Regions from separate parts of the Streptomyces sp. NPDC026538 genome, predicted to be linked through region 3. Evidence: riboswitches for the same ligand, from Rfam matches in the RefSeq annotation. Region 3 holds a riboswitch; each other region holds the start of a gene.
What was found. Region 3 has a riboswitch for cyclic di-AMP ahead of ACZ4N4_RS12580 (M23 family metallopeptidase). Riboswitches for the same ligand answer to the same signal wherever they lie in the genome.
Positions count from the first base shown of each region.

Region 1: it holds a riboswitch for cyclic di-AMP, as region 3 does, so the genes downstream of both, ACZ4N4_RS20960 (C40 family peptidase) here and ACZ4N4_RS12580 (M23 family metallopeptidase) in region 3, are expected to answer to the same signal.
Region 2: it holds a riboswitch for cyclic di-AMP, as region 3 does, so the genes downstream of both, ACZ4N4_RS13185 (M23 family metallopeptidase) here and ACZ4N4_RS12580 (M23 family metallopeptidase) in region 3, are expected to answer to the same signal.

Region 1 covers NZ_JBVHQG010000005.1:109,103-116,310, reverse strand. The annotation lists gene pcrA (DNA helicase PcrA) at 1-2,048, opposite strand, end outside; cyclic di-AMP (ydaO/yuaA leader) riboswitch at 2,372-2,545, shown strand; gene ACZ4N4_RS20960 (C40 family peptidase) at 2,554-3,714, shown strand; gene ACZ4N4_RS20955 (hypothetical protein) at 3,793-3,954, shown strand; gene ACZ4N4_RS20950 (hypothetical protein) at 3,958-4,311, opposite strand; gene ACZ4N4_RS20945 (C40 family peptidase) at 4,808-5,866, shown strand; gene ACZ4N4_RS20940 (response regulator transcription factor) at 5,911-6,624, opposite strand; gene ACZ4N4_RS20935 (ATP-binding protein) at 6,621-7,208, opposite strand, start outside.
Region 2 covers NZ_JBVHQG010000003.1:18,594-25,801, reverse strand. The annotation lists gene ACZ4N4_RS13200 (dihydrofolate reductase family protein) at 1-847, shown strand, start outside; tRNA gene ACZ4N4_RS13195 (tRNA-Met) at 905-978, shown strand; gene ACZ4N4_RS13190 (PP2C family protein-serine/threonine phosphatase) at 1,171-2,280, shown strand; cyclic di-AMP (ydaO/yuaA leader) riboswitch at 2,551-2,708, shown strand; gene ACZ4N4_RS13185 (M23 family metallopeptidase) at 2,718-3,755, shown strand; gene ACZ4N4_RS13180 (aldo/keto reductase) at 3,911-4,882, shown strand; gene ACZ4N4_RS13175 (PrsW family intramembrane metalloprotease) at 4,887-6,212, opposite strand; gene trmB (tRNA (guanosine(46)-N7)-methyltransferase TrmB) at 6,223-7,104, opposite strand.
Region 3 covers NZ_JBVHQG010000002.1:1,261,148-1,268,355, forward strand. The annotation lists gene ACZ4N4_RS12565 (bifunctional acetate--CoA ligase family protein/GNAT family N-acetyltransferase) at 1-2,114, opposite strand, end outside; gene ACZ4N4_RS12570 (HPr family phosphocarrier protein) at 2,291-2,572, shown strand; gene ACZ4N4_RS12575 (GntR family transcriptional regulator) at 2,875-3,570, opposite strand; gene ACZ4N4_RS12580 (M23 family metallopeptidase) at 3,781-4,536, opposite strand; cyclic di-AMP (ydaO/yuaA leader) riboswitch at 4,549-4,712, opposite strand; gene ACZ4N4_RS12585 (M16 family metallopeptidase) at 4,959-6,347, opposite strand; gene ACZ4N4_RS12590 (M16 family metallopeptidase) at 6,344-7,208, opposite strand, start outside.

The sequences.
Region 1 (7,208 bases), on a different contig from region 3:
CGGCGCTCCTCCTCCAGCTCCTTGGTCTGGCCGAGGGCGCGCATGTGCGGGAAGACGCCGTCCTCCATGCCGGTCAGGAAGACCACCGGGAACTCGAGGCCCTTGGCGGTGTGCAGGGTCATCAGGGTGATGACGCCGGAGCCGTCCTCGTCCTCGTCGGGGATCTGGTCGGAGTCGGCGACCAGCGCCACCCGCTCCAGGAAGGCGGACAGCCCGCCCGACGCCTCCTCCGCCCCGGACTCCTGCTCGAACTCCAGCGCCACGGAGGCGAGTTCCTGGAGGTTCTCGATCCGGGTCTCGTCCTGCGGGTCGGTGGAGGCCTGCAACTCGGCGAGATAGCCGGTGCGTTCCAGGATCGCCTCCAGGACGGTGGCCGGTCCGGCGCCGGACTCCACGACCGTACGGAGGTCCTCCATCAGCGTGTTGAACCGCTTGACCGCGTTGGTCGACCGCGCGGCCATGCCGTACGCCTCGTCGACGCGCCGGAGCGCCTGCGGGAAGCTGATCTTCTCGCGCTGGGCGAGGGCGTCGATCATCGCCTCCGCGCGGTCGCCGATACCGCGCTTGGGGACGTTGAGGATCCGGCGCAGCGGGACGGAGTCCTCGGGATTGGCGAGGACCCGCAGGTAGGCCAGGACGTCCCGGACCTCCTTGCGCTCGTAGAAGCGGACACCGCCGACGACCTTGTAGGGCAGGCCGACGCGGATGAAGATCTCCTCGAAGACACGGGACTGCGCGTTGGTGCGGTAGAAGACGGCGACATCGCCCGCCTTCGCCTCGCCCGCGTCCGTCAGACGGTCTATCTCGTCGGCGACGAACTGTGCCTCGTCGTGCTCGGTGTCGGCGACATAGCCGGTGATCTGTGCGCCCGCGCCCGCGTTGGTCCACAGGTTCTTCGGGCGGCGGGACTCGTTGCGCTCGATGACCGCGTTGGCGGCGGAGAGGATCGTCTGTGTGGAGCGGTAGTTCTGCTCCAGGAGGATCGTCGTCGCGTTCGGGTAGTCCTCCTCGAACTGGAGGATGTTGCGGATCGTCGCGCCCCGGAAGGCGTAGATCGACTGGTCGGCGTCGCCCACCACGCACAGTTCGGCGGGCGGGAGGTCCTGCTCACCCGGCGGTACGTCCTCCTCGTGCGCGCCGGTGCCGACCAGCTCGCGCACGAGGGCGTACTGGGCGTGGTTGGTGTCCTGGTACTCGTCGACCAGGACGTGCCGGAAGCGGCGGCGGTAGTGCTCGGCGACATCCGGGAAGGCGCGCAGCAGGTTGACCGTCGTCATGATCAGGTCGTCGAAGTCGAGGGCGTTCGCCTCACGCAACCGCGACTGGTACATGGCGTAGGCCTGGGCGAGGGTCTTCTCGAAGCCGTCGCTCGCCCGGGCGGCGAAGTCCTCCTCGTCGACCAGCTCGTTCTTGAGGTTGCTGACCTGGGCGCTGAAGGACTTCGGCGGGAAGCGCTTGGGGTCGAGGTCCAGGTCGCGGCAGACCAGGGCCATCAGGCGCTTGGAGTCCGCGGCGTCGTAGATCGAGAAGGAGGAGGTGAAGCCGAGCTTCTTGCTCTCCCTGCGCAGAATCCGCACGCAGGCGCTGTGGAAGGTCATCACCCACATCGCGTTCGCGCGCGGGCCGACGAGGTGCTCGACGCGCTCCTTCATCTCGCCCGCGGCCTTGTTGGTGAAGGTGATCGCGAGGATCTGGCCCGGGTGCACGTTCCGCGCGCCGAGCAGGTGCGCGATGCGGTGGGTGAGCACGCGCGTCTTGCCGGATCCGGCGCCGGCCACGATCAGCAGCGGGGAACCTGCGTGCACGACCGCCGCCCGCTGGTTCTCGTTCAGCCCCTCCAGGAGCGCGGCCGCGTCCAGGGCCGGGCGGGCGGCGCCGTCGCGGTAGTAGGCGTCCCGGTCCGGGGGCGCGTCGAACTGCCCGCCGAACAGGTCGTCCGGAATCGGCTCCGGTACGTGCTCGTCCTCGGGCGGCGGCGGGGGTCCCTCCTCGTGGCCGCGCGGGGGCTGGAGGCTCGCCAGGAAGCTGTCGTCAAAGAGGCTGCTCATCGCTCTCCGAGTCTAGGGCGCCCCACCGACAACCGGTCCCCACCCCGGAAACTCACCCCGGTCACCCACCAGAATCGGCCCCTCACGGTCAGCGATCACACACCGTGAGCACGGGTGTCCCCGTCTGCCGGGAGTGCTGACCACCCGGCCGCACCGGACAAGTGGCCGCATACCATCCCCGATCAACCGATGCACCCGAGCCGCAACGCCAAGGTCACGAAAATGTATCGGGCATATCGCACATCAAACTTCACACAGAGCACACGAGTTGGCTACCGTGCCGAGCAGGCCGTACGACCCCCACCGGCGAACGTCGCCGGGCCGCACGGCCTCCGCCGAGTCCAGGGTGCCACCGCGCGCCCGGAGCCGGGGACCCACACCGAACCTTGGGGTGAATCGGTCCCGCCTTCCCACCGGGGAACGGACCGTAGGGCAACCCTTCCGAACCACCCGCCCGAACCCGACAGCTAACTCGGTAGGCGGAGCATGGAAGGAGTCGCCCCCGTTGGCGTCGCACCGCAAGTCGCGTCCGTCCGCAACGCGCGTAGCAGGCATACGCACCCCCGCCCTGGCCACCGCCGCCCTCACCTCCGTGGCGCTGCTCTCCCAGACGGCCAACGCCGCGCCCTCCGAGGACGGCAAGCCCAGCCTGGAGGAGGTCGAGAAGAAGGTCGACGCCCTCTACCGACAGGCCGAGTCGGCGACCGAGAAGTACAACGCGGCCAAGGAGAAGACCGGCAGGCAGCGCAAGCAGGTCGACACCCTGCTCGACGACGTCGCCGAGCGCACGGACCGGCTCAACAAGGCGCGTGAGGAACTGGGTTCCTTCGCCGCGGCCCAGTACCGGACCGGGGCCAGCGCCCCCGAGACGGCGACCTTCCTGCTCGCGGACAGTCCGCAGGACTACTTCGACCAGACGCAGCTGATGAATCGGCTGACCTCGCGCCAGAAGGACGCGGTCGACGACTACGCCACCCAGCAGTCCGCGACCATGGCGAAGCGGCAGGAGGCCGCCAAGAGCCTGGAGACGCTCACCGAGACCCAGGACGACCTCAGGACCGCCAAGACCACCGTCCAGACGAAGCTGGCCTCCGCGCGGGATCTGCTGTCGCAGCTGACCGCCCAGGAGAAGGCGCGGCTGGCGGAGATCGAGAAGAAGCAGCAGGCGGAAGCGGCACGCAAGGCGGCGGAGCTCGCGAAGCAGCAGGCGGCGGCCGCGAAGGACACGTCGTCGACGTCGACCTCCAGCGGCTCCTCTTCGTCCTCTTCGTCCTCTTCGTCCTCCTCCTCGTCCGACTCCGCCTACGGGACGAAGGCCGCCAAGGCGATCGCCTTCGCCCGTGCGCAGGTCGGAAAGCCGTACGTCTGGGGCGCCACCGGCCCCGGCTCCTACGACTGCTCCGGCCTCTCCCAGGCCGCCTGGAAGGCCGCGGGCGTCTCCCTGCCGCGCACCACGTACGACCAGGTGAACGCCGGCACCACCGTCTCCCTCGCCGACGCCCAGCCCGGCGACCTGGTCTTCTTCTACGACGACATCAGCCACGTCGGCATCTACATCGGCGACGGCATGATGATCCACGCCCCGAAGCCCGGCGCGTACGTCCGGGAGGAGTCGATCTACTACGGCGGCGAGTCGATCATCCACAGCGTGGTGCGACCGGCCTGAGGGGCGCCGGCGTGCCAGGGGGGCGCGCTGCGATGGCGCGTGCGCCGAGCGCGTGTGGTGAGGGCGACCGTGTTTCCGATGGGGATGACGGCCGCGGCGACGCTGTCGGTCGCGGCCGCCGCCGTGCACGTCCCCTGGCCGAGGTGGCCGGGGCGGGTGCGGGTCGCGGTGGCGGCCTGGCCGGCGGTGGCCGCCGGCGCGGTGGCGGTCACCCGCGCCGCGCTCGCGAAGGCTTCCTGAGGGTCACGTCCACAGCACGGCGATGAAGATGTTCGCCATGGTCAGCAGGCCCACCAGGCCGAAGGCACCCTTCTCCACCTTCTCGTCGTCCCGCTTCACGTAGACGAGCCCGAGGATCACGATCAGCAGCGCGAGCTTCACGCCGATCTTCACGGTGTTGACGTGGTGGTCGTCGGCCTCGTTGAGGCCGACCAGGATCACGCCGGTCACGAGCATGGTGAACGCGCCGTGCAGCATCCCGGGGACGAAGCGGGCCGTGCCCTGGCCCATCGCCTTCATCTGGGTGAGGAAACCGCCGAGGAGCGCGGCGATGCCGATGATGTGCAGGCCGACGAAGAGATGGATGAGTACGCCCATGACCCCGGAGCCTAATCAGGGTCCCCCGGGGCGCCGGGCACCGGCCCCTCCTCCCTCCGCACCCACCACCGCCCGCCGCCCATCGCCCGCTACCCGCCACCACGGCATCGCATATATGCACCCCATAGCACCCCGCGCGCCCCGCTCGCCCCGGAACCGCCGCTTCGGTCATCCCGCCCCGTGAAGCCGACGACTCCGCACCGGAATCCCGGTCACATACCGTCGGGTAACGATCCGGTCACACCAATTCCGTGCATCGCGTTACCAGGCCGACACAGACCGGCCTAGCGTCCTCCCCCAGGTGACCGACTCCCCACCGCCGCCCGGGCCAGGGGCGGCAGTCGGACACCACCGCCGAGAAAGTCCGGCGGCGGCCCGCTCCCCCTGTGCGGGCCGCCGCCGGACGCGTAATCCGCACCCCGCGGCCGTATACGCGCTTCCCCTGGCGTGCGTACGGACCAGACGGCGGTCGTACGAAAGGACGTGACCAGTCCAGGTGGCAGCGCACCGCAAGCCCCGACAGCGCTCGCTCAGCGGCAGTACGGCCCGCACGGCCGCCACCCTCGCCCTGGCGGGCGCGGCCACCGCGACGGGCTTCGAAGGGACCGGACACGCCGAGCCGCAACTGACACCGGCGCAGGTGAAGACCAAGGTGGACCAGCTGTACCAGGAGGCCGAGGCGGCCACCGAGAAGTACGACGGAGCGAAGGAGAAGGCCGACACCGCACAGCGGCGGCTCAAGGCGCTCCAGGACGAGACCGCCCGCAAGCAGGACAGGCTCAACTCCGCGCGGGACGCGCTCGGTCTGGCCGCGGCCGCGCAGTACCGCGACGGCGGTATCGACCCGGCATGGCAACTGGCGCTCTCCAGCGATCCCGACCGGTACCTGGACAACGCCGCGTTCGCCGAACGGGCCGGTGCCGCGCAGGCCGGCGCGGTGGCGCGGGTGCGCCGACAGCTGCGGGAGATCGAGCAGCTGCGCGGCGCGGCGCACGTCGAGCTGACCTCGCTGCGGTCCCGGCAGGCCGAGCTGAAGCGGCAGAAGACCGCCGTCACCGGCAAGCTGGCCGAGGCCCGGCGGCTGCTGGACCGGCTCTCGCCGCAGCAGCGGGCGGCGGTCACGGCGGACGGGGACTCCGCGCGCGCCTCCCGTTCGGCCTCCGGCGCCCGCGCCACCCTGGCCCCGGGCAACGTCGCCGCCCCCGACTCCCGGGCCGCGGCCGCCGTGGCGTACGCATACTCCAAGCTCGGCAGCCCCTACGTCTGGGGCGCGACCGGCCCCTACGCCTTCGACTGCTCGGGACTCGCCCAGGCCGCCTACCGCTCCGCCGGCGTCTCCCTCCCCCGTACCACCTACGCCCAGATCAACGCCGGCCTCCGCGTCTCCCGCTCCGAACTCCAGCCGGGCGACCTGGTGTTCTTCTACTCGGGCATCAGCCACGTCGGCATCTACGTCGGCAACGGACAGATGATCCACGCCCCCAATCCGTCGGCGCCGGTACGGATCGCCCCCATCGACGAGATGCCGTTCGCCGGGGCGACACGGGTGGTGTGAACCCCGTCGGCCACCATGCGGATCCGGGACCTCCCGGCGCCGGCTCAGACGAGGCGGCGCGCCGTCGCCCAGCGGGTCAGCTCATGCCGGTTGGACAGTTGCAGCTTCCGCAGCACCGCCGACACATGGGACTCGACCGTCTTGACGGAGATGAACAGCTGCTTGGCGATCTCCTTGTAGGCGTAGCCACGAGCGATCAGGCGCAGGACCTCGCGCTCACGCTGGGTGAGGCGGTCGAGGTCCTCGTCGACCGGCGGGGCGTCGGTGGAGGCGAAGGCGTCCAGGACGAACCCGGCCAGCCGCGGGGAGAAGACGGCGTCGCCCTCCTGCACCCGGAAGATCGAGTCGACCAGGTCGGTGCCGGTGATCGTCTTGGTGACGTAGCCGCGGGCGCCGCCCCGGATCACCCCGATCACGTCCTCGGCCGCGTCCGACACGGACAGCGCGAGGAAGCGCACCGGCCGTTCGGCGTCCGCCGTCAACGGGGCGCACCGGCGCAGCACTTCGACCCCGCCGCCGCCCGGCAGATGCACATCGAGGAGCACCACCTCGGGCCGGGTCGCGGTGATCACCGTGACCGCCTGGTCGACGTCGGCGGCCTCGCCGACCACCTCGACGCCGGTCTGCTCGGTCTGGCCGATCTCGGCCTGCACACCGGTACGGAACATCCGGTGGTCGTCGACGAGGACCACGCGTACCCGACGCCCGGCCTTCTCCGTGCCTTCCGCCGGGCCGTTCGCCTCGGTCGCGTCGCTCATGACGTGTTCTCCGCCCTCTCCATCTCCAACTCGACCTCCGTGCCGCCGCCCGGAACGGACCGCAGCCGTGCCGTACCGCCGTGGCGCTCCATGCGGCCGACGATCGATTCTCTGACACCCATGCGGTCGGCGGGTATCGAGCCGAGGTCGAAGCCGGGACCGCGGTCGCGGACGGACACGAAGACCGTCCTGCCCTCGGCTTCGGCGTAGACCTGGACGGCGCCGCCCTCGCCACCGTACTTGGCGGCGTTGACCATCGCCTCGCGCGCGGCCTGCATCTGCGCGCCCGTCCGCTCGTCGAGTGGGCAGTCGCCGACCACCACGACCTCGATGGGGACGCCGTGCTTGTCCTCGACCTCGGCGGCGTTGCGCCGGACCGCTTCGGCGAGGGTGGTGGGCTCGTCGGCCTCGTCCTTGCCGGTGCCCTCGGGCTTGTAGAGCCAGGTGCGCAGGTCGCGCTCCTGGGCGCGGGCGAGGCGGCGCACCTCGTTCGCGTTCTCCGCGTTGCGCTGGATCAGGGTCAGGGTGTGGAGCACTGAGTCGTGGACATGGGCGGCGACCTCGGCGCGCTCCTGGGCGCGGAT
Region 2 (7,208 bases), on a different contig from region 3:
CGCGAAGTTCTGGCACACCGGCGGCGCGAAGGTCGTGTACACGACGGACATGGGTGCGGCGCGGGTCCGCGGCCTCGGTATCGCCGCGGACGTCGTCTCCCTCGGCGCCGACCTCGACTGGCCCGCGCTGCTGAGGGACCTGCGCGAGGCCCGGTCGGTCGGGCGTCTGATGGTCGAGGGCGGCGGCACCGTCCACACCCAGCTCCTCCAGCAGGGCCTGGCCGACGAACTCCAGCTGGTCCTGGCCCCGCTCTTCGTCGGCGATCCGAAGGCGCCGCGGCTGTTCGGCCCGGGCGGGTACCAGGAGGGGCGGCTGCGGCTCCTGGAGAGCCGCCGTATCGAGGACGTCGTCCTGATGCGGTACGAGCCCACCGCCCCCGGCACGGGCGGGTCGGCGTCCGCTGCGGACCGGCACTGGCTGCGACTCGCCTGCGAGCTGGCGGCCGACTGCCCGCCCTCCCGGACCGCCTTCAGCGTCGGCGCGGTGGTGGTCGCGGCCGACGGCACGGAACTGGCCCGCGGCCACTCCCGGGAGGCCGGTGACCCGGTCGTCCACGCGGAGGAGGCGGCCCTGGCCAAGATCTCCCCGGCCGACCCCCGGCTGGCCACGGCCACGGTCTACACCAGCCTCGAACCCTGCACCCACCGCGCCTCCCGGCCGCACCCCTGCGCCGAGCTGATCCTGCGGGCCGGGGTGCGGCGGGTGGTGACGGCGTGGCGCGAGCCGGACACCTTCGTCGAGGCGGCCGACGGGACGGGGATGCTGCGGGAGGCGGGGGTGGCGGTGCTGGTGCTGGGCGCGTACGAGGGGCTGGCGAAAGCACCGAACGCGCACCTGCTGGGTTGACCTCTCCGTAACCCGTGTGACTCGAGCTCTTCCGATGGCGTATGCTGGTTTCACCGACGCGGGGTGGAGCAGCTCGGTAGCTCGCTGGGCTCATAACCCAGAGGTCGCAGGTTCAAATCCTGTCCCCGCTACTGAAGACCAGGGCCGGAATCCAAGAACAAGGATTCCGGCCCTGAGTCGTATACCGGCACGTGTTCCTCCGTGTCTCCCTCTGCGTGTTCCTCATCACACCCGTCCGTACTCATCCGCCCGGTCCACACCACTCGCCGCTGCTCGCTCGCAGCCGCAAATCTGGACGGACATATATTGGACACCTGGGACATATGGGGAGTCGTGCCGTGGGCTCTGGACAGGCGCAGGAGGACGGGGCCGCAGCCGTCCGCACCCTGGCCCGCTTCCTGCCCGTCCTGCTGATCGCGGCCGGCGTCTGCTACGACCTCCTCACCCCGCGGGCCTTCACACCGGTCCCCTTCTTCACGGCCGCCCCGCTGATCGCCGCGCCCCTCTCCTCCCTCCGCGCCACCGTCCTGACCGGCCTCGCGTCCTTCCTCGCCGCCTATGCCGTGCACGCCCGCCACACCTTGAACCCCGACGTCGGCATGGCCACCGAAGTCCTCACCGTGGTCACCGTCGCCGCCCTCGCCGCCGGCATCAACCGGGTGGTCCGCCTCGGCGACCAGCGCCTCGCCTCCGCCCGCGAGATCGCGGAGACCGCCCAGCGGGCGGTGCTGCCCGAGCCCGCCCAGTGGATCGGCGGCTTCGAGATCGCCGCCCGCTACGAGGCGGCCCAGGAGGGCGCCTTCATCGGGGGCGACCTGTACGCCGTCCAGGACACCCCGTACGGCGTGCGGCTGGTCGTCGGCGACGTCCGCGGCAAGGGCATGGGCGCGGTCGCCGCCGTAGCCGTGGTGATCGGCGCGTTCCGGGAGGCCGCCGAGCAGGAGGCGACGCTGGAGGCGGTGGCGGGGCGGCTGGAGCGGGCGCTGGACCGCGAGGGTGTCCGGCGTGGCGGCGTCGACGCGTTCGAGGGGTTCACCACCGCCGTGCTCGCCGAACTCCGGCACGGCGAGGGCACGGTCCGGGTCGTCAACCGCGGCCATCCGCCGCCCCTGCTGCTGTACGGCGACGGCAGGGTGAGCCCGGTACGGGTGCCCGAGGCCGCGCTGCCGCTGGGGATGGGCGAGTTGGGGGCCTGGCCGGACCGGGCCGCCGAGCACGCGTTCCCGAGCGGGGCCACGCTGCTGCTGTTCACTGACGGCCTCTCCGAGGCGCGGGACGCGCACGGCCGGTTCTACGACCCCGAGCGGCGGCTGACCGGCCGGGTCGGCACCGCCCCCGGCCCGCTGCTGGCCCGGCTCGCGGCCGAGGTGCGCCGGCACACCGGCGGCGGCATGACGGACGACATGGCGCTGCTCGCGGTACGGCGGCCCTGAGCGCGGTGGCCGGGCCCCGTACTGGGGATCGTCACCCTCGGTGCACGGGCGACCGCCCTCCGCGTAACGGCTGAGTCACCATCAAAACGCGTGTGACTCCTGAGCCGAACAGTGCGCATGGTCAACTCGACCGTTTTCGGCCGTTCGTGGCAGGTAAGTCCATGCTTTGAAAGCTTAATGATCAAGGCGAACAGCTTGGAATCTGACAGCCGGGTCTATTAACGTTCGATAACGCAGCGCGGTCGTCCCAGCCGTCACCCGCGACGGCTCCGTGCGCACGCGCCGAATCCCGCAAGGGAACCGGGGAACCACCACCTTGGGGTGAATCGCACGGCTGCCGCCGGCAGAGATCGGCCGGTATACGCGCGTAGGAGACCTTCCTGCTCCGAACCCGTCAGCTAACCCGGTAGGCGGCGGAAGGAAAGGAGTGCGCCCGCGTGGCGTCCAACCGGCCTGCCCCGACAGCCCCGTTCGTGCCCAGCCAGCGTCAACCCGAGACCTACGGCTATGGCGGCTACCGCACCGACGAGGGCCCCTGGGAGGAGTGGAACCCCACCGAGGAGTCCCTCGCCCCGGTACGCGGCCGGCACCGGGTCGCCAAGCAGCGCGGCGGCGGCCTCGCCCGCAGCTCCACGGTCCTCGGCGTCGGCGTCATCGCCGCCGTCGGCGCGGGCGGCATGGCCAGCGCCAACACCGGCAAGCCGCCGGTCTCCATCTCGCTGCCCGACCTGCCGTCCTCCGTCGACTCCCTGCTCGGCGAGGGCGGTGGCCACCACGCCACCCAGACCGCCCTCAGCAGTGTCACCACGACGGCCGCCACCGACGCCGACGACTCCTCCCCCGACGCCGGTGAGGCGCTGCGCAGCCGGATCATCGCCCAGGCCGAGCAGCAGCAGACCCAGCTCGACGTCAAGGCCACCGCCAAGGCCGTGGCCGCCGCCGACAAGGCGGTCTCCGACGCGGAGGCCAAGGCGGAGAAGGCCGCGGCCGCCAAGGCCGCCGACGCCAAGGAGCAGGCGCAGGCCGCCGAGAAGGCGCAGGCCGAGCAGAAGCGGCTCGCCGCGCTGGCCAAGCAGTACACGCTGCCGGTCGTCTCCTACACGATCACCGGCACCTTCGGGCAGGCCGGCTCCATGTGGGCCTCCGGCTACCACACCGGCCTCGACTTCGCCGCCCCCACCGGCACGCTGATCAAGGCCGTGCACAGCGGCACCGTCACGGAGGCCGGCTGGGCCGGATCGTACGGCTACCGCACGATCATCACCCTGGACGACGGCACCGAGCTGTGGTTCTGCCACCAGTCCTCGATCGGCGTCAAGGTCGGCCAGAAGGTCGCCACCGGCGATGTCATCGGCCGCGTCGGCGCCACCGGCAACGTCACCGGCCCGCACCTCCACCTGGAGGTCCACCCCGGCGGTCAGGCCACCGGCATCGACCCGATGACCTGGCTGCGCGGCAAGGGCCTCAACCCCTGACGGACCCTACGGATCCCCGGCGGCCCTGACGACAACCCCCCGACGTCAGGGCTGCCGGTCTGGTGTGCCCGGGGGCCGGCCAGGGTCTTCCGCTTTTACGAGAACTTCGCGTTTCGGCGGCATCGGTCCGCAGGCGGCCGATGTTGAACTGAGGCATGACCCCTTCTCCCGCTTCTTCCGCTTCCCGTTCCCTCCGCAAGCTCGGCGCCTCCGATCTGGAGGTCTTCCCGCTCTGCCTCGGCGGCAACGTCTTCGGCTGGACCGCCGACGAGGCCACCTCCTTCGCCGTCCTCGACGCGTACACGGCAGCGGGCGGCAACTTCGTGGACACCGCCGACTCGTACTCGGCCTGGATCGAGGGCCACAAGGGCGGCGAGTCCGAGACCGTCATCGGCGAGTGGGTCAAGGCACGCGGCAACCGCGACGACGTGGTGATCGCGACGAAGGTCAGCCAGCACCCCAATTACCCGGGTCTGTCGGGCGCCAACATCAAGGCCGCCGCCGACGCGTCCCTGCGCCGCCTGGGCACCGACTACATCGACCTGTACTACACGCACTTCGACAAGCCCGAGATCCCGGTCGAGGAGATCATCGGCGCGCTGGACGAACTGGTGCGGGCGGGCAAGGTCCGGCACATCGCCGCGTCCAACATCACCGCCGAGCGGCTCCAGGAGTCCCTGGACTTCTCCGACCGCGAGGGCCTCGCCCGGTACGTCGCCCTCCAGCCCCACTACAACCTGGTCTCCCGCGACACCTACGAGGGGTCCCTCCAGGAGCTGGCCTCCCGCACCGGCCTCGCGGCGGTCCCGTACTTCTCCCTGGCCGCCGGCTTCCTCACCGGCAAGTACCGCCCCGGCACGACGGTCGACAGCCCCCGCGCGGGCCGCGCCGCCCAGTACCTGGAGACCGAGCGGGGCCAGAAGGTGCTCACCGCCCTCGACGAGATCGCCGAGGCCCACTCCGCCCCGGTCCCCACGGTCGCCCTGGCCTGGCTGGCAGCCCAGCCCACCGTCACCGCCCCCATCGCCTCGGCCCGCACGGTGGCACAGCTCCCGGCGCTGCTGGGAGTGGCGGACCTGGAGCTGACGGAGCAGGAACTGACACGGCTGACGGCGGCTTCCGCCTGACGCACTAACTCCGGTACGGGTTGGCGGCCGGGTACGGCACCGGCGGGCCGTACCAGCCCGGCCCCGCCCAGGCCGCCGGTGGGTACCCCGGCCAGCCGTTCGGTGCGGCCGTGCGGGCCGCGTAGTCCAGGGCGGGGCGGACCAGCTCGCGCCGGCTCCACAGCTCCGTCAGCAGCTCCCGCTCCCGCACCACGAAGTCGGCGCCCGCCCGCCCCCGCCGCCCCCGGCGGCGCAGCAGGGCGAGCGTCGTCGCGTACGCCTCGTACTCGGCGACCGCTCGCCCCGCCGGCTTGCCGAAGTGGTAGGCGGCGTACTCCCGGGCCATCTGCCGCGCCCGCATCGAGCCGAGCACGAACGGCTCGGCCGTCCCCAGCCACCCGGCGTACACATACGCCGGCAGCTCCTCCCGCACGGTCCGCAGCTCCCGCTGCCGGGTCCAGACCGCCAGCCAGGTCAGCAGCCCGAACGCCGGCACCATGAACATGCCGTACACGGCGAAGAACCCGTACTGCCCGAACGTCGACGAGCCGTTCCAGAACGCGTGCATGCTCATCGCGAGCAGCAGCCCGGCGACCGGCACGAGCACCCGCCGCATCCGCTGCCGTTCCCCGGAGAACGCGGCGATGCCGAACCCGATGCCGGTGAGGACGGTGAACAGGGGGTGCGCGAAGGGGGACATGACGATGCGCACGAAGAACGTCGCGGCGGTGACGGAGGCGATGCCGGTGCCGCCGGTCAGCCGGTCGGTCCCGAAGGCCGTACCCAGGTAGAGGATGTTCTCGGTGAACGCGAAGCCGGTGGCGGTGATCCCGGCTATCACCACCCCGTCGACGATCCCGGTGAAGTCCCGTCTGCGGAACAGGAAGACCAGGAGAACGGCCGCGCCCTTGGCGGACTCCTCGACGATCGGCGCTATCACGGTCGCCCCGAGCGTGTCCGCGCTGCTCGGGTCCGCGGTCGCCGTCGCTATCCAGCGGGTCGCGAAGCTGTTGGCGACGATCGCTATCAGCGCGGCCGCACACGCCCCCCAGGCGAACGCGAACAGCAGGTTCCGCCAGGGCCCGGGCTGGACCCGGTCGAGCCAGCGGAACGCGGCTATCAGCAGCGGCACGGGCAGCACCGCGAGCCCGAGCCCGACCAGGAAGCCCTCCGTGCCCGTCTGCTCCCGCACCAGCGCGAGGATGACCAGGCCGGAGAGGGCGAGCAGCGTGCTCAGCGCCCCGTACCGCACCCAGCGCCGCTGCCACCAGCGGGGATGCCGCAGCCCGGCACCGGTGGGGTCCGGGGGGTGCGACGGATACGGCGGGTACGGCGGCGGAAAGGTGGCCACGGCATCGACCCTAACGAGGTGACTCCGGTCGGTGCTGATCGCCCTGCTGCACCGGATGCTGTACGCGACGGAAGAGCAGATCGTTCACCACGTGTCCCTTGTCCAGCCCCTGCCCCTCGAAACGGGTCAACGGCCGGTACGGGGGACGCGCCGCGAAACCGCCCTCGGCCCGGGTGTTCTCGAACGCCGGGTGCGCGTCGAGCACTTCGAGCATCTGCTCGGCGTACGGCTCCCAGTCCGTCGCGCAGTGCACGATCGCCCCCGGCCTGAGCCGGGTCGCGGCGAGGTCGAGGAACTCGGGCTGGATCAGCCGCCGCTTGTGGTGCCGCTTCTTGGGCCACGGGTCCGGGAAGTACACCCGCAGCCCGTCCAGCGAGTCCGGCGTGAGCATCTCCCGGAGCAGGATGATCGCGTCCCCGTTGCCGACCCGGATGTGGGACAGCCCGTTCTGGTCGGCGAGGTTGAGCAGGTTCCCCTGTCCCGGCGTGTGCACGTCGACGGCGAGGATGTTGGTGTCCGGGTCCTCGGCGGCCATCTGCGCGGTCGCCTCACCCATCCCGAACCCGATCTCCAGGACGACGGGATTGGTGTTGCCGAACAGCGCACCGAGATCGATGACGTGCTGCCCGTCGATGTCCAGGCCCCACTTGGGCCACAGCCGCTGGAGGGCGTCCGCCTGCCCGGCGGTCACGCGGCTCCGCCGTGGCTGGAAGCTGCGGATCCGCCGCTCGAAGTGCGACCCGGCCGGATCGGCGCTGGGTCCGTCCGGGAACCGCGGCTCCCCCTTGGTCCGGGTGTGCCGGACGGACACACCGGGAGCGTGCGGGGAGCCCGTGCCGGGGACGGTCTCGGCGGGCCGGGGGGTCTCTGGGGCATTGAGCGAGTCAGACACAGTGGAGTCGATTTTACGGCCCGTGCGGGACGGGTCGGCCGGGTCCGGCCGGGGTCACACCGGGCGGGGGGCGGGGTGGCCGGGTCGGGCCGGGGTCACGCCGG
Region 3 (7,208 bases):
GTGACGGCGGCGGGGGGTGTCCGGACGGCTCCCGCGGCGGACGAGGGCGCGCCCGGTCGTGCGGTCGCGTTGGTGGGCGACGTGCCCGGTCGCGCCGTTGCCGCGCTGGAGGGCGGCTCGGTGCGCGGCGGCTCGGTGGAGGGCGGCTCGGTGGAGGGCGGCTCGGCTCCCGCCTCCGTCGGTGCGGGGCGGAACCGGTGGGCACCGCTGGAGGCGCCGGGTGCCATGACCTGCGTCTGCGGTGCGGTGCGGCCCGCGGCCGAGAGCGCCTCCGCCAGCCCCCCGAGCTCCACGTGCACCACCAGCACCGGCTTCCCGTGCGCCCCCTCGGCCGCCGACCGCAGGGCCTCCGCCAGCTCCGCGTCCCCGACCGCCCCCTCCCCGATCGTCGGGATGGCCGTGACGACCACCGCGTCGCAGGACTCGTCCGCCAGCGCCTCCGACAGCGCCCGGTGGAAGTCCGCGGGGGTCGCCGTGGTCGTCAGGTCCAGCGGCGGCGCCGGCCGCAGCCCCTCCGCCAGACAGCGGTCGTAGGTCAGCAGCCCGAGCGATTCGGAGTTCCCGAGGATCGCCACCCGGGGCCCGGCCGGCAGCGGCTGCCGGGCGAGCAGCAGCCCCGCGTCGACCAGCTCCGTGATCGTGTCGACGCGGATCACCCCGGCCTGCCGGAGCAGCGCGGACACCGTGGCGTGCGGCAGCCGCGTGGCCCGTACCGCGTGCCCCTGCGGCGCCGAACCTGCGCTCTGCACCACCACCAGCGGCTTCGCCGCCGCCGTACGCCGCGAGAGACGGGTGAACTTGCGCGGGTTGCCGATGGACTCCAGGTACATGAGGACGACATCGGTCTCGGCGTCGTCGTACCAGTACTGGAGGACGTCGTTGCCGGAGACGTCGGCGCGGTTGCCGGACGACACGAAGGTGGACACGCCCGTGGTGCCGGTGACGCCGCCGCCGCGCCGGTGCAGCCGGGACAGCAGGGCGATCCCGATGGCACCGGACTGGGCGAAGAGGCCGATCCGGCCGGGGCGGGGCATCTCGGGCGCGAGGGAGGCGTTCAGGCGTACGTCGGCGGCGGTGTTGATGATCCCGAAGGCGTTCGGCCCGATGATGCGCATGCCGTACGTGCGCGCGTGCCGGACGAGTTCGCGCTGGCGTTCGCGGCCGTCCGGGCCGCTCTCGGCGTACCCGGCGGAGAGGACGACGAGCCCCTGGACGCCGTGCTCGCCGCAGTCGGTGACGGCGTCCGGGACCTGCTCGGCGGGTACGGCGACCACGGCGAGGTCGACCGGTCCGTCGATGTCGCGCACGGAGCGGTGCGCGGGCACCCCGTCGACCTCCTTGAGGTCCTCGGGGAAGGCCTGGTTCACGGCGTGCAGGCGGCCGGTGAAGCCGGCGTCCCGGAGGTTGCCGAGGACGCTGCGGCCGACACCGCCGGGCGCTCGGCCGACGCCGATCACGGCCACCGAACCGGGGGTCAGCAGCCGTCGTACCGAACGGGCCTCCGCCCGCTGCTCCCGTGCGCGCTGGACGGCGACCGAGCGGTCGGTGGGCTCCAGGTCGAACTCCAGGCGGACCACGCCGTCCTCGAAGCTGCGCTGCTGGGTGTAGCCGGCGTCCGTGAACACCTTGATCATCTTGCTGTTGGCGGGCAGCACCTCGGCGGCGAACCGGCGGATACCGCGCTCCCGCGCGACGGCCGCGATGTGCTCCAGGAGGGCGGAGGCGACGCCCCGGCCCTGGTGGGCGTCCTGGACGAGGAAGGCGACCTCGGCCTCGTCGGCCGGCGCGGAGGCGGGCATACCGTCGGCGCCAATGCGGTCATAGCGTACGGTGGCGATGAACTCGCCGCCGATGGTGGCCGCGAGTCCCACCCTGTCCACAAAGTCGTGGTGCGTGAAGCGGTGGACGTCCTTGGCGGAGAGCCTGGGGTAGGGCGCGAAGAAGCGGTAGTACTTCGACTCGTCCGAGACCTGCTCGTAGAAGCTGACCAGGCGGTCGGCGTCATCAACGGTGATGGGCCGGACGCGCGCGGTACCACCGTCGCGCAGCACCACGTCCGCCTCCCAGTGGGAGGGGTACGCGTGCCCGTCCTGTCGGTCCGCCGGGGTCTGCATGGGCCCCAGAGTACGGCTCGCGTCCGACAGTGGCGCGAGGCAGTCTGTGGAGGACGGAAGCCGGACCGAGGCCGCGGTCCGGCGACACACCCGGAGGGACTTACGTCAGCTCCGGGCATGCTTCACGATATGGGAAACTGGTCTAGACAACCCTGAACACCGAAGGGCAGCATCACATGGCTGAGCGCCGCGTCAACGTCGGCTGGGCCGAGGGCCTCCACGCCCGCCCCGCTTCCATCTTCGTCCGAGCCGCCACGGCCGCAGGCGTCCCGGTGACGATCGCCAAGGCCGGGGGCAACCCCGTCAACGCGGCCTCCATGCTGGCTGTCCTGGGCCTGGGCGCCCAGGGCGGCGAGGAGATCGTCCTCGCCTCCGACGCCGAGGGCGCGGACGCCGCCCTCGACCGCCTGGCCAAGCTGGTCGCCGAGGGTCTCGAGGAGCTCCCCGAGACCGTCTGAGCGCCACAGCGCCCGCACGACCGAGACCGCGCCACTCCTCCGGGGGGGCGCGGTCTCGCCGTTCCCGCCGTGCCGTCACCCGGAGATCCCGCCGTGGTGTCCCCCGGAGCCGGTCTTCATGAACGGCCACCCTTTATCGGGAGCCGGACTTTGCACCGGGCATAGTTAATTCCGCACAGGGCACACCGAAGGCGCACCGTCGGAAATTCCGGGCGCGCACGAAATAAGGACGGCGGAGCCCGCGAGAGGGCAACGGAAATACTGCTCCACCGAATAACTCCTCTTTGTATACGGTGCCCGTGTTAATGCCGCAGGCCCGACATGTTTACGGGATGTTGCGAAGTCCTCACACCGTTGGCCCGGTCCGTGCCGCCGGAAAAGCGCAGCCGGTGCGAGACCGCGGACCGCTCGGTGTGCAGCGCGGTGATCGCCCGCGCGCGCTCGCTGTCGCCGCGCGTCACCGCGTCCACGATGGCGCCGTGCTCGGCCCAGGACTCCACGGGGTTGGCGGGGGCGTCGACGGCGTACATCCAGGCGATCTTGTGCCGCAGCTGGGTGAGTGTCGAGGTCAGGGCGTGGCTGCCGGTGGCCTGGGCGAGTGTCTCGTGGAACCAGCCGCCCAGGGAGCGCAGGTCCTCGCTGCCGCCCCGACGGGCCCGTTCCTGGCCCAGCCTGACCAGTCCGCGCAGCACCTTGAGGTGGGCCTCGGTACGGCGCTGGGCGGCCCGGGAGGCGCCGAGCGGCTCCAGGAGCAGACGCATCTCCAGCAGGTCGGCGGCCTCCTGCTCGGTCGGTTCCGCGACGCACGCGCCCGCGTGCCGGCGCGTCACCACGAAGCCCTCGGCCTCCAGGGTGCGCAGGGCCTCGCGGACGGGGACGCGCGAGACGCCGTAGCGACGGGCCAGGAGTTCCTCGGTGAGCCGGCTGCCGCGCTCGTAGACACCCGCGACGATGTCGTCGCGGATGGCTGTGCATACCGAGTGCGCCGGAATACGCATGTCCGACCTCCGCCTTAATCCCCGTGAAACGCCGCCGAGTGGCGTCCGTTCCGTGACTCTATTGCAATGAGCGGGAATTTCCGACGGGGGCCCTGAATCCATGCATATTTTTTGGACACCGGGGTCACGAAAACGACGAAAGCCCCGGCTCGGGGGCCGGGGCTTCGGGGCTCTCGCCGTTGACGTCACATGTTCGTCGGCGTGCTCGGGTCAGACGTTCACGCCGTGCTTGCGGAGATAGGCGACCGGGTCGACGTCCGAGCCGTACTCAGGGGTCGTGCGGGCCTCGAAGTGGAGGTGGGGGCCGGTCACGTTGCCGGTCGCGCCGGAGAGGCCGATCTGCTGGCCCGGGGTGACCTTCTGGCCCACCGAGACGCCGATCGACGACAGGTGACCGTACTGGGTGTACATGCCGTCGGCCATCTTGATGACGATCTGGTTGCCGTAGGACCCGCCCCAGCCGGTGGAGACCACCGTGCCGGTGCCGGCCGCGTGCACCACCGTGCCGGTGGCGGCGTGGAAGTCGATGCCGGTGTGGGCGCCGGAGGACCACAGGGAGCCGCCGGTCTTGTACCCGGTGGAGACGTACGAGTCGGAGATCGGCGCGACGAAGGCGTTGAGGCGCTTGCGTTCGGCTGCCCGCGCGGCGCGCGCCTCGGCCTCGCGCTCCTTCTTGGCCTTCTCCGCGGCCTTCTTGCGCGCGGCCTCCTCGGCCGCCTTGCGCTCGGCGGCGGCCGTCTGCGCGGCGGCCTGGGCGTCGATCTGGTCGGCGACCGAGTCGCTGACCGTGATCACTGGAGTGAGGCCGGTCTGCTCGACGGAGTTCTCCGCGGCGAGCGCCGGGGCGGCCGAGACGGTGCCGATGACACCCGTGGTGGTGAGGGCCGCGATGCCGACGGCCTGCGCGGTGGTGCGCTTCACCCGGCCGGGGCGACGATGCTTCCCGGAGGCGCACATGAACGCCATGTAGAGGCTGGTCCTTTCCTTCCCTCTCGCCTACCGGGTTAGCTGACGGGTTCGGAGCAGGAAGGTCTCCTACGGGCCCCCTCGCGGCTCGCGCGGGCGCCCGATTCACCCCAGGGACTGCATGGGTCCCCGGCTCCCCTAGCTCGCGCCGTACGGGGACTCGGCGATGACTGTCCGGTGCCGCGGGCGCGGCGCACTGCCTGACGGACAGTCCGGAAGAACCTACGAGGACGCCCTCGCCCTGCTCAAACGGATCATGGTTTTTGTCGCGCATCCCACAGGGCAGACAGGCAACCTCCGCCCCAATTCGGACATTCGGCGGCCCTGGTGACGTGACGGTCACCAGGGCCGCTGCACGCGCGCGTGCCGCTCGTCCGGCCGCGCTCCCTGCTGCGCCGCTTGCTCCGGCCGGCCCCCTCCGCCTACTCGGCGGCGACGACCGTCACTTCGCCGATGCCGAGGGCCTCGACCGGCTCCTTGATCTGCGCCGCGTCGCCGACGAGGACGGTCACCAGGTGGTCGACCGGGAAGGCGTTCACGACGGCAGCGGTGGCCTCCACGGTGCCCGTGGCGGCCAGTTGCCGGTAGAGCGTGGCCTGGAAGTCGTCGGGCAGATGCTGCTCGACCTGGTCGGCCAGGGTGCCGGCGACGGCCGCCGCCGTCTCGTACTTGAGCGGCGCCACGCCCACCAGGTTCTGCACGGCGACGTCGCGCTCGGCGTCCGTGAGGCCGCCGGAGGCGAGGGTGCGCAGCACCGTCCACAGGTCCTGGAGCGCCGGGCCGGTGTTCGGGGTGTCCACCGAGCCGCTGATGGCGAGCATCGCGGCGCCGCTGCCGTCGGGGGCGGACCGCAGGACCTGCCCGAAGGCGCGGACGCCGTAGGTGTAGCCCTTCTCCTCCCGCAGGACGCGGTCCAGGCGGGAGGTGAGGGTGCCGCCCAGGCAGTAGGTGCCGAGCACCTGGGCGGGCCAGACGCGGTCGTGCCGGTCGGCGCCGATGCGGCCGATGAGCAGCTGCGTCTGGACGGCTCCGGGGCGGTCCACGATGACGACACGGCCGGTGTCGTCGGCGGAGACCGGGGGCACCGGCCGGGGCTGGGCGGTGGAGCCGCGCCAGGCGCCCAGGGTCTCGCCGAGCAGTTCGTCCAGGTCGATGCCGGTGAGGTCGCCGACGACGACCGCGGTGGCGGTGGCGGGGCGGACATGCCGGTCGTAGAACGCGCGTACGGCGGCCGCGTCGATCTTCTCGACGGTGTCCTCGGTGCCCTGGCGCGGTCGGGACATCCGCGCGGTCGACGGGAAGAGCTCCTTGTAGAGCTGCTTGGCGGCCCGGCGGCTGGGGTTGGCCAGCTCGTGCGGGATCTCGTCGAGGCGGTTGCGGACCAGCCGCTCGACCTCGCTGTCGGCGAAGGCGGGCGCCCTGAGCGCGTCGGAGAGCAGCCCGAGTCCCTTGGCCAGGCGGGAGGCCGGAACCTCCAGGCTGAGCCGGACACCGGGGTGGTCGGCGTGGGCGTCCAGGGTGGCGCCGGCCCGCTCCAGCTCGGCGGCGTACTCCTCGGCGGAGTGCTTGTCGGTGCCCTCGGAGAAGGCGCGCGCCATGATCGTGGCGACGCCGTCCAGGCCGGCCGGCTCGGCGTCCAGAGGCGCGTCCAGGAGCACCTCGACGGCGACGACCTGCTGGCCGGGCCGGTGGCAGCGCAGCACGGTGAGACCGTTGTCCAGGGTGCCGCGCTGGGGGGCCGGGAAGGCCCAGGGCCGGGCGTCGCCCGGCTGGGGCTGCGGGTGGAAGTCCATGGTGGCGAGCTCGGTCACTTGGCCGTCTCCTCGTCGTCGTGCTCGGCGGTGGCGGCCTCGACCGTGGCCTCGGCCTCGGGGTCCTCGGGTACGTCGGCGTCCTCGACCGTCTCCGGGGACTTGGGCTCGTAGACGAGCACCGCGCGGTTGTCCGGCCGCAGCCGGGCCTTGGCGACCTCCTGGACCTCCTGCGGGGTCACCGCGAGGACGCGCTGGACGGCGGTCAGGGCGAGCTGCGGGTCACCGAACAGGACGGCGAACCGGCACAGTTCGTCCGCGCGGCCCGCGACGGTCCCCAGCCGGTCCAGCCACTCGCGCTCCAACTGGGCCTGGGCGCGCTCCATCTCCTCGGGCGTGGGGCCCTCCTCGGCGAACCGGGCGAGCTCCTCGTCGATGGCGGTCTCGATGACCGGCACCTCGACGTCGCCGGAGGTCTTCACGTCCAGCCAGCCCAGGGAGGGCGCACCGGACAGGCGCAGCAGGCCGAAGCCGGCGGCGACGGCCGTACGGTCGCGTCGTACGAGGCGGTTGTAGAGGCGGGAGGACTCGCCGCCGCCGAGGACGGTGAGGGCCAGGTCGGCCGCGTCGGACGCGCGCGAGCCGTCCTCCGGGAGCCGGTAGGCGGCCATCAACGCGCGCGCGGGCACCTCCTCCACGACGACCTCGCGCAGCTGCTCGCCCATGATGTCGGGCAGCGAGCCGTCGCGCGGGGCGGGCTTGCCGTCGTGCGCCTGGATGGAGCCGAAGTACTTCTCGACCCAGGCGAGGGTCTGCTGGGGGTCGATGTCGCCGACCACCGACAGAACCGCGTTGTTGGGCGCGTAGTACGTACGGAAGAACGCCCGCGCGTCCTCCAGGGTGGCCGCGTCCAGGTCCGCC